DNA from 2 places in the Aeromicrobium sp. JP4 genome. Region 1 is predicted to be linked to the other one. Evidence: riboswitches for the same ligand, from Rfam matches in the RefSeq annotation. Region 1 holds a riboswitch; the other holds the start of a gene.
The links. Region 1 has a riboswitch for cobalamin ahead of ACY1JX_RS02710 (VWA domain-containing protein). Riboswitches for the same ligand answer to the same signal wherever they lie in the genome.
Positions count from the first base shown of each region.

Region 2: linked by a shared signal. The riboswitch ahead of ACY1JX_RS08545 (energy-coupling factor transporter transmembrane component T) and the one ahead of ACY1JX_RS02710 (VWA domain-containing protein) in region 1 are both predicted to bind cobalamin.

Region 1 is NZ_CM143290.1:534,139-538,772, forward strand. It holds gene ACY1JX_RS02695 (precorrin-2 C(20)-methyltransferase) at 1-370, shown strand, start outside; gene cobM (precorrin-4 C(11)-methyltransferase) at 371-1,126, opposite strand; gene cbiE (precorrin-6y C5,15-methyltransferase (decarboxylating) subunit CbiE) at 1,123-2,331, opposite strand; cobalamin riboswitch at 2,402-2,546, shown strand; gene ACY1JX_RS02710 (VWA domain-containing protein) at 2,594-4,594, shown strand; gene cobO (cob(I)yrinic acid a,c-diamide adenosyltransferase) at 4,594-4,634, shown strand, end outside.
Region 2 is NZ_CM143290.1:1,720,296-1,724,929, reverse strand. It holds gene ACY1JX_RS08555 (prenyltransferase/squalene oxidase repeat-containing protein) at 1-723, shown strand, start outside; gene ACY1JX_RS08550 (hypothetical protein) at 720-1,565, shown strand; cobalamin riboswitch at 1,574-1,709, shown strand; gene ACY1JX_RS08545 (energy-coupling factor transporter transmembrane component T) at 1,784-2,926, shown strand; gene ACY1JX_RS08540 (ABC transporter ATP-binding protein) at 2,923-4,524, shown strand; gene ACY1JX_RS08535 (ECF transporter S component) at 4,521-4,634, shown strand, end outside.

The DNA.
Region 1 (4,634 bases):
CGGCGCGCCGATCGGCGCCGACTTCGCCGTCATGAGCCTCTCGGACCGGCTGAAGCCCTGGGACGTCGTGGTGCGCCGCCTGCGGGCGGTCGCCGAGGCCGACCTGGTCCTGGCGCTCTACAACCCCCGGTCGCGGTCGCGCACCGAGCAGGTGGCACAGGCGAAGGCCGTGCTGCTGGAGCACAAGTCGCCCGGCACCGTCGTGGTCGTCGGTCGCGACGTGGGCCGCGCCGAGGAGAGCCTCACGGTCACGACGCTCGGCGACCTCGATCCCGAGACCGTCGACATGAAGTGCCTGCTGCTGATCGGCGCCTCGTCGACCCGGGTCACGCCGTCCGGACGCGTCTGGAGCCCTCGCTACGTCGAGTGATCAGCCGCGAGCGCGGCGCTCCCGGCTGGCGGCGTAGAGGAACGACTCGCCGCCGCGCACGTCGGGTGCCAGCGCCGGCCCGACGAGGATGACGGCCGCCTGCCGCAGACCGGCCTGCTCCACCTGACCGCCGATGTCGCCCAGCGTGCCGCGCAGCACGAGCTGGTCGGGCTGGGTCGCCTTCGACACCACCACGACGGGGCAGTCCTGGCCGTAGTGCTCGGCCAGCTCGGCGGCCAGCTCGCGCGTGCGGGTGATCCCCAGGTGCAGCGCCAGCGTCGCACCGGTCGCGGCGAAGGCGGCGAGCCGCTCGCCCTCGGGCATGGCGGTCGAGCGGGCCTGGGTGCGGGTCAGCACGACGGACTGAGCGACCTCGGGAACCGTCAGCTCGGCACCCACGATCGCGGCCGCGGCGGCGTAGGCGGGCACCCCGGGCGTCACGTCCCACGGCACCTGCGCGGCGTCGAGCCGACGTGCCTGCTCGTGCACGGCGGAGTACAGCGACGGGTCGCCCGAGCACAGCCGGACGACCTCGAGGCCCTCGGCGTGCGCACTCACGAGGTGCTCCGTGATCTCGTCGAGGTCGAGGTGCTGCGTGTCGACCAGACGGGCGCCCTCGCGGCAGTGCCCCAGCACCTCGGCGTCGAGGTAGGTACCCGCGTAGAGGCACACGTCGGCGGCCTCCAGCAGGCGCACCGCGCGCAGGGTGAGCAGGTCGGCGGCACCGGGGCCGGCCCCGACGAAGTGGACGGTCATGAGTCTCCCTTGGTGACGGACCACTGGCTGACGGCGCGCGCGGGCGTCCAGCCGGTGAAGGATCCGAGCGGCTCGGCCCGCTCGACGTGCAGGCGGACGAGCTCGCCGCCGTGGCGACGGTATCGCTCGAGCAGCACGGCCTCGGTCTCGGCCGTGACGCCGTGGACGACGAGGCGGCCGCCGGGCCGCAGGGCGTCCCAGCAGCTGTCGAGGACCCCGTCGACCGTCGCTCCCCCGCCGACGAACACCGCGTCCGGCCGGTCGAGACCCTCGAGCGCCTCGGGAGCCGAGCCCTCGACGACCTGGAGCGCGGGGACTCCCAGGGCGTCGGCGTTGCCGCGGATGAGCGCGAGGCGGTCGGGTCGTGGCTCGACGGCGATCGCCCGGGCACTGGGCCAGGCGCGCATCCACTCGACGCCGATCGAGCCGCTGCCGGCGCCCACGTCCCACAGCAACTGGCCCGGGGCCGGCGCCAGCCGCGCGAGCGCACTGGCGCGCAGGTCGCGCTTGGTGATCTGGCCGGCGTGCTGGAACGCGTCGTCGGGCAGGACTCCCCCGGCCGCCCAGCCCGGGCCGGAGCCGCGAACCTCCACCGCCAGGACGTTGAGGCGGGGCACGTCGGTGATGTCCCAGGCTCGCGCCGTCGACGTGGCCCGCGACTCGTCGGTGGAGCCGAGGTGGCCCAGCACGACCAGCTCGGAGTCGCCCCAGCCCAGGTCGGCGAGCAGCGTCGCCACGGCCGCAGGAGTGGTCTCGTCGCTCGACAGCACCAGCAACCGCCGCCCGGCTGAGAGCGCAGGGACGACGAGCCGGACATCGCGCCCGACGACGCTGACGACAGTCACCGACTCGGCCGGCCAGCCCATCCGCGCCCGGGCCAGCGCGACCGACGACACCGCCGGGACGACCGTGACCCGCTCCAGACCGAGCAGTTCGAGCAGCGTGGTGCCGATGCCGGACACGAGCGGATCGCCGGACGAGAGGACGACGACCGGCTCGCGCGCCTCGTCCAGCAGGGCGGGGAGCCGTTCACGCAACGGGGAGGGCCATGCGACCCGGTCCTGCCCTGCAACCGCAGGGATCGCGTCGAGGTGACGGCGTCCGCCGAGCAGGGTGGCGGCGGCCCCCACGAGCGACCGTGAGGACTCCGGCAGGCCATCCCAGCCGTCGGCCCCGACTCCGACGACGGTCACGTGCGCATCCATGGTCGAGCACCCTAACCCGCCGGGTCCGCAGGTCGGGCCCCCTGCCCGAGGCCTGCCGGCGGCGTCTAGGGTGTGGTCGAAGGTTCGAGGTGCCCCACGGCCGATGGCCACGGGGAGAATCTGGGAAGCCGGTGAGAATCCGGCACAGGGCCCGCTGCGGTGACTCAGGCACAGACCTGGGAAGTCCGAAGACCGGCCTCGATCCGACCCGCGACGCTGCCCGCGTCGCGGACCGTCATGGCAGATCGAGCGGGAGCCCTACATGCCAACGCAGTACCCCTTTTGTGCCGTCGTCGGCTCCGACGACATGACCCTCGCCCTCACCCTCGTCGCGATCGACCCGCTCATCGGCGGCGTCCTGGTGCGTGGCGAGAAGGGCACCGCCAAGACCACCACCGTGCGCGGACTCGCCGACGTGCTGCCGCCGGTGCGCGCCTACCGGGGTGATCGGTTCTCCATCGATCCGGCGGACCCGACGGCGATCTCGCCCGACGGACCGTTCGACGCCGGGACGCCCGTCGACGAGCGCCCCGTGCGGCTCGTCGAGCTGCCCGTGGGTGCGAGCGACGACCGCGTCACGGGCTCGCTGAAGCTCGACTCGGCGCTGCGCGACGGCGTGGTCGAGTTCGAGCCCGGTCTGCTGGCCCGCGCCCACCGCGGCCTGCTCTACGTCGACGAGGTCAACCTGCTGCACGACCACCTCGTCGACCTGCTGCTGGACGCCGCCGCGACCGGACGGGTGAGCGTCGAGCGCGACGGGGTCTCGGTCGAGCACGCGTCGCGGTTCGTGCTCATCGGCACCATGAACCCCGAGGAGGGTGAGCTGCGCCCGCAGCTGCTCGACCGGTTCGGTCTGACCGTCGAGGTGTCGGCTCCCCGCGAGCCGGCGCTGCGCGTCGAGGTCGTGCGACGCCGCCTCGCGTTCGACGCCGATCCCGCCGGCTTCGCAGCCCGCTGGGCCCAGGAGCAGGACGCGTTGCGCGCCCGCCTCGGTTCCGCCCAAGAGCTGGTGGGTGACGTCGTCCTCGACGACGACTCGCTCACCACGATCGCCGAGATCTGTGCCGCGTTCGACGTCGACGGCCTGCGCGCCGACCTCGTCACCGCCCGCACCGCGGCGGCCCACGCGGCATGGCAGGGGCGCACCCACATCACCCGCGAGGACGTCCGCGTCGCGGCGCGGCTGGCCCTGCCGCACCGCCGTCGCCGGAACCCGTTCGACGAGCCCGGACTCGACGAGGACCGCCTCGACGACCTGCTCGGCGACGACGAGCCCGACCCCGGACCCGACGACGACGGCCCGGGTGGTCCGGACGGCTCCGGCTCGGACTCGCCCCAGGACGGTCCCGAGGACCAGCGCCCCGCTGACGCCCCCGACGCGTCCCCGAACCAGGACGAGCAGCAGCCGCAGCCGGCCGGCGCCGGCTCGGTCGCCGCGGCCGGGGCCCCCACCCGGGCGCGACTGCTCGTGGTCCGCGGCACCGGCGAGGGCCAGTCCGGGCGACGCTCCCGGGCCCGCACGCCACAGGGCCGCGTCGTCGGCCAGCGGCCCGATGCGGCGTCCGGTCGCCTCCACCTTCCCGGCACCATCGCGGCGGCCGCCCCGCATCAGCGGAGCCGCGGCGGACTGGTCGACGGGCGTGGCCTCGCGCTCTCGCCGTCGGACCTGCGCCGCGCCGAGACGGTCGGCCAGGAGTCCAACCTCGTGCTGCTGTGCGTCGACGCCTCGGGCTCGATGGCCGCCCGGCGCCGCATGGAGCAGGTCAAGACCGCCGTGCTCTCGCTGCTGCTCGACGCCTACCGCCGCCGCGACAAGGTCGCCCTCGTGACGTTCCGTCAGCACACCGCCGAGGTGGTCCTGCCGCCCACCGGCTCGGTCGACGTGGCCTCACGCCGCCTCGCCGAGCTGCCGGCCGGCGGTCGCACCCCGCTGGCGGAGGGCCTCGAGCGCTCGGCGGAGATCCTGCGCCGCGAGGCGCTGCGCGACCCGTCCCGGCGCCCGCTGCTGGTCGTGGTCACCGACGGGCGTGCCACCTCGGGCGCCGATGCGCTCGGCCGGGCCCACCGGTCCGCCGCGCATCTGGCCGCCACCGGCCTCGACAGCGTCGTGGTCGACTGCGAGACCGGCCGCTTCCGGCTCGGCCTGGCCGCCCAGCTGGCCGGTCACCTGCGCGCCGACCACGTCCCACTCGGCGAGGTGACGGCCGACGGCCTGACGGATGTGGTCCACGCCGCCACCTCCTCGCGCGAGGGAGCAGCCTGATGCCGCAGGGCAAGCCGCTGACCGTGCCGGACGACGGCCT
Region 2 (4,634 bases), 1.2 Mb from region 1:
GGATCCGCCGCCGCTTGGGTCGCGAGGCACCAGGTCACCGACGCGGTCGCCGAGGACTCCCGACTGGCCACCGAGACCGGCAGCATCGCCTACGACGTGGCCGCGCTCGCGGACGGCAAGGCGGAGGGCATCACCGACGAGACGCGCGACCAGTGGATCCGAGCTACCACGCAGGCCGCGGCGGGCGTCCAGGCGCAGCTGCCGGCGGCCAGGGTCACCGTCACGAAGGCCGCGGCGTACGTCGCAGCCGGCCGCACGATCAAGGTCACCGCCGCGGGGCTCGCGGCGGGTGAGAAGGTCCGGATCGCCGTCTCCGGCGGAGGGACCGTCACGGGCACGGTCCCGGCGAGCGGCGCCGTCTCGGCCAGCGTCAAGGCTCCCGCCGGCAACGCCGCCCGGACGATCACGGTGACGGGCTCGCGTGCGAACCGAGCCGGCTCGACCACCGTGCCGGTCCTGGCCCAGCGCACGCTGACGACCAAGGTCGCCAGGACCAAGGTCAGGAAGAACAGGTTCCAGCGCGTCGTCGTGGGCGGACTCACCGCCCGCGAGCCGGTGCGCGTCTACTACCGAGGGAAGCTCGTCAAGCGCGGCACGGCCTCGTCGAACGGCACTTACTCCCACACCTTCCGTGTCGGCAAGAAGCTCGGCAAGGCGAAGGTGACGGTCTTCGGCGCGTACGCGAACCGCAGCGGGGCGAAGGTCTTCCGGGTCGTCAAGTGAGCCGACTGCTCCGTCGTGTCCTGGCGGCGACCCTCCTCGGGGTCGCCGCCGGACCCGCGTCCCTCAGCGCACCGGCCCAGGCCGCGGCGTGCAGCGGCAGCCAGGGCGTCACGGTCGTGGTGGGCTCGAGCGTCGGGTGCGACTCCGACGGTGGTGGCCGTGCCGCGAGCAACTTCACCGAGGCCGGCCACCGGCTGACCTACGCGTCGCGCGCTCCGGGATTCGTGTGCCGTGTCGACGGTGCGCCCGCGTCGGACCCCTGCGTCGAGGCCTCCCCGAGCGACGCCTACTGGGCGCTGTTCTATTCGGACGGGAAGTCCGGCTGGGCCTACTCGAGCCTGGGCGCCTCCGCGCTGAAGGTGCCGCAGGGCGGCTCCGTCGCGTTCGTGTTCCAGACCTCGTCCTCGCGCACGTGGCCGTCGGTGCAGCCCACGGTCGCACCGGAGCCCACCCGGGAGACGACGCGTCCGACCTCCGGGACGTCGAAGCCGGGTGCGAAGGACAAGCCGCGCCCGAAGGGCTCGACCGAGCGCACCACCGCGACCGCCGCGCCGAAGGCGGCCGTCCCCGGCGCCTCGGCGACCCCGTCCGCGGGGACCTCGCCGGCCACGTCGGGGCCGACCCCGTCGGCGACCCCGTCGTCCGGTGCGACGCCCAGCGCCGAGGCGCCGACGACCTCCGGTGGGGACGAGCCCGTCGCCGGAGCACCGGCGGTCCAGCCGACGGCCGGTGAGGCCGGGTCCGACTCGACGTCGCCCGCCGCGCTGGTCGCGGGAGCCGGCGTCGTGGTGCTGCTGGCCGCCGCCGGGGGCGTCACGTGGTACCGACGCCGGTCGGGCTGACGGTCGCGGGGGAGTAGACTCGCGGGCGTTGGACCAACGTCCGGCCCAGGGGAAACCGGTGAGATTCCGGTGCTGTGCCGCAACCGTGAGCCCCGCCCCACCCGGCGGAGCGAGCCGGGAACCCGCGCCGGACGGCCACCACCACATGTTGTCGCGCAACGACGGGTGGGCGATCGCCCTCGTGGACCTCGCCCCCGTACCGCGGGGAAGGGGACCGGATGACCGCCGTCGTCGACTCCACCCCCGTCAGGAGCCCCGCCACCGGGCGTCCCCGGCGCGAGCTGCACCCCGGCGCGTGGTGGCTGTGGGCGCTCGGCCTCGCGGCGGGCGCGTCGTTCACGCTCAACCCCTTCCTGCTGCTGGTCATCGTCGCGATCGCGGCGCTCGTGGTGGCGGCGTGCCGCGGCGACGCCCCGTGGGCGCTGTCGTTCCGGTACTACCTGTACTTCGGGCTGCTCATCGTGGTGATGCGCGTCGTCTTCCGCATCCTGCTCGGCGGCGGCTCGGCACCGGGCGACCCCGTGCTGTTCGGCCTGCCCGAGATCCCGCTGCCCGAGGTGGCGCGGGGCGTCCAGCTGCTCGGTGACGTCACGGTCAACGAGGTGCTGCTGGGCCTCTACGACGGCATGCGCCTGGCCACGCTGATCATCTGCATCGGCGCGGCGAACTCCCTGGCGAACCCCAAGAAGCTGCTCGCCGCCGCGCCGCCGGCGCTCTACGAGGTCGGCGCGGCCCTGGTCGTCGCCGTCTCGGTCTTCCCCCAGCTGGCCGAGAGCGTGCGCCGGGTGAACCGCGCGCGCAAGCTGCGCGGTGACGCGAGCCGCGGCACCGGCGCGATGCACCGCATCGTCATCCCCGTGCTGGAGGACGCCCTCGACCGCTCGATGACGCTCGCCGCCGGGATGGACGCGCGGGGCTACGGCCGTTCCGGCACGGTCGCGCCTCGCGACCGCTTCGCCACGGGGGTGCTGATGCTGGTGGGCCTGTTCGGCCTCAGCGTGGGCACCTACGGCTACCTCGACGGCACGGCCCCGCGCTTCCTGTCCTACCCGATGCTGGCCCTCGGCCTGGTCTTCGCGGTGCTGGCCCTGCGGTCGGCGGGACGCCGGGTGCACCGCACCCGCTACCGTCCCATCGCCTGGCAGGTGGCCGAGTACCTCACCGCGGCGTCCGGCCTCGCCGTAGCGATCGGACTCAAGGTGCTTTCGACGCAGCAGATCCCCGTGATCTACCCCGACGTCCCGGGCTGGCCGTCGCTCAGCGTGCTGTCGCTCGTGGTGGTCGCCATCGGGATCCTGCCCGTGTTCGTCGCCCCGCAGGCGCCCGTCGCCCACGACCACGTGGGAGGCGAGGACGCATGATCTCGTTCGACGACGTGACCTTCTGGTACGACGGCGCCCAGGACCCGACGCTGCGCGACGTCTCCCTCGAGATCGAGGAGGGCGAGCTCGTGCTGGTGTCCGGCCGCACCGGCTCGGGCAAGTCGACGCTGCTGGGGATGCTCAACGGCCTCGTGCCCCACTTCACCGGCGGCACGCTCGGCGGCGACATCCGCATCGACGGCTCGTCCGTCCTCGGCAGGCCGCCGCGCGAGCTGGCGCACCTCGTGGGCTACGTCGCGCAGGACCCGGCCTCGGGCTTCGTGGCCGACGTGGTCGAGGAGGAGCTCGCCTACGGCATGGAGCACCTCGGCCTCGACCCGCAGACGATGCGTCGCCGCGTCGAGGAGACGCTCGACCTGCTCGGCATCGCCGACCTGAGGCGCCGCTCGGTGCGCTCGCTGTCGGGTGGCCAGCAGCAGCGCGTCGCGATCGGCTCCGTGCTGACGATGCACCCTCGCGTGCTCGTGCTCGACGAGCCCACCTCGGCGCTCGACGCCACCGCGGCCGAGGACGTCCTGGCCACGATCGCGCGCCTCGTCGACGACCTGGCGCTCACCGTCGTCGTCGCGGAGCACCGGATGGAGCGCGTCGTGCCGTTCGCCGACCGGCTCGTCGTGGTCGAGGACGGCCGGGTCCGCATCGGCGAGACGGCGGCCCTGCTCGTGGACGCGCCGGTCGCGCCGCCGCTCGTGCACCTCGGACGCCTCGCCGACTGGAGCCCGCTGCCGCTGTCCGTCCGTGAGGCGCGGCGCCGGGTGAGGCCGCTCGCCTCGCGGCTCGGTCCGCCGCCCGTTCACGTGCCGTTCGAGCGTCCGCCGGCGCTGCGAGCGCGGGGGATCACCGTGCAGTACGGGCGCTTCGCGGCCGTGAAGGAGGTCGACCTGGAGGTCGGCCACGGTGAGGTCGTCGCGCTCATGGGCCGCAACGGGTCGGGCAAGAGCTCGCTGCTCTGGGCCGTGCAGGGCACGGGCGCGCGGGCCGCGGGCGTCGTCGACGTCGACGGGGTGGACCCGGGCGACGTGCGCCCGGCCGAGGCGCGGATGCTGGTCGGCCTGGTCCCGCAGACCTCCTCCGACCTGCTGTACCTCGAGACCGTCGACCGCGAGTGCGCCGCCGCCGACGACCAGTCCGTCGTCGACCCGGGGACCTGCCGCGCGCTGCTCGACCGTCTCGCGCCGGGCATCCCCGGCGACCGTCATCCGCGCGACCTCTCGGAGGGGCAGAAGCTGGCCCTCGTCCTGGCGATCGTCCTCACGGCCCACCCCGCGGTGGTCGCGCTGGACGAGCCGACCCGCGGCCTCGACTACCCGGGCAAGGCGGCCCTCGCGGCGATCCTGCGCGACCTCGCCGCCGAGGGTCGCGGGATCGTCGTGTCCAGCCACGACGTGGAGTTCGTCGCCACCGTGGCCGACACCGTCGCGGTGATGGCCGAGGGCGAGATCGTCTCCACGGGGCCGGTCCGCACGGTGCTGGCGGAGTCGCCCGCCTTCGCGCCCCAGGTGTCGAAGGTGCTCGGTCACGACTGGCTCACCGTCGACGAGGTGTCGGCCGCGCTGCCCACGGAGGTGGTCCGGTGAGCGGCCTGCGATCCGCCGAGGCCGTCCCGGTCACCCTGCGGTCCGCGCTCGTGCTCGGCGCCGCCAGCGTCGCGGGGCTGCTCATGCTGCTGTGGCCGCTGATCTTCGCG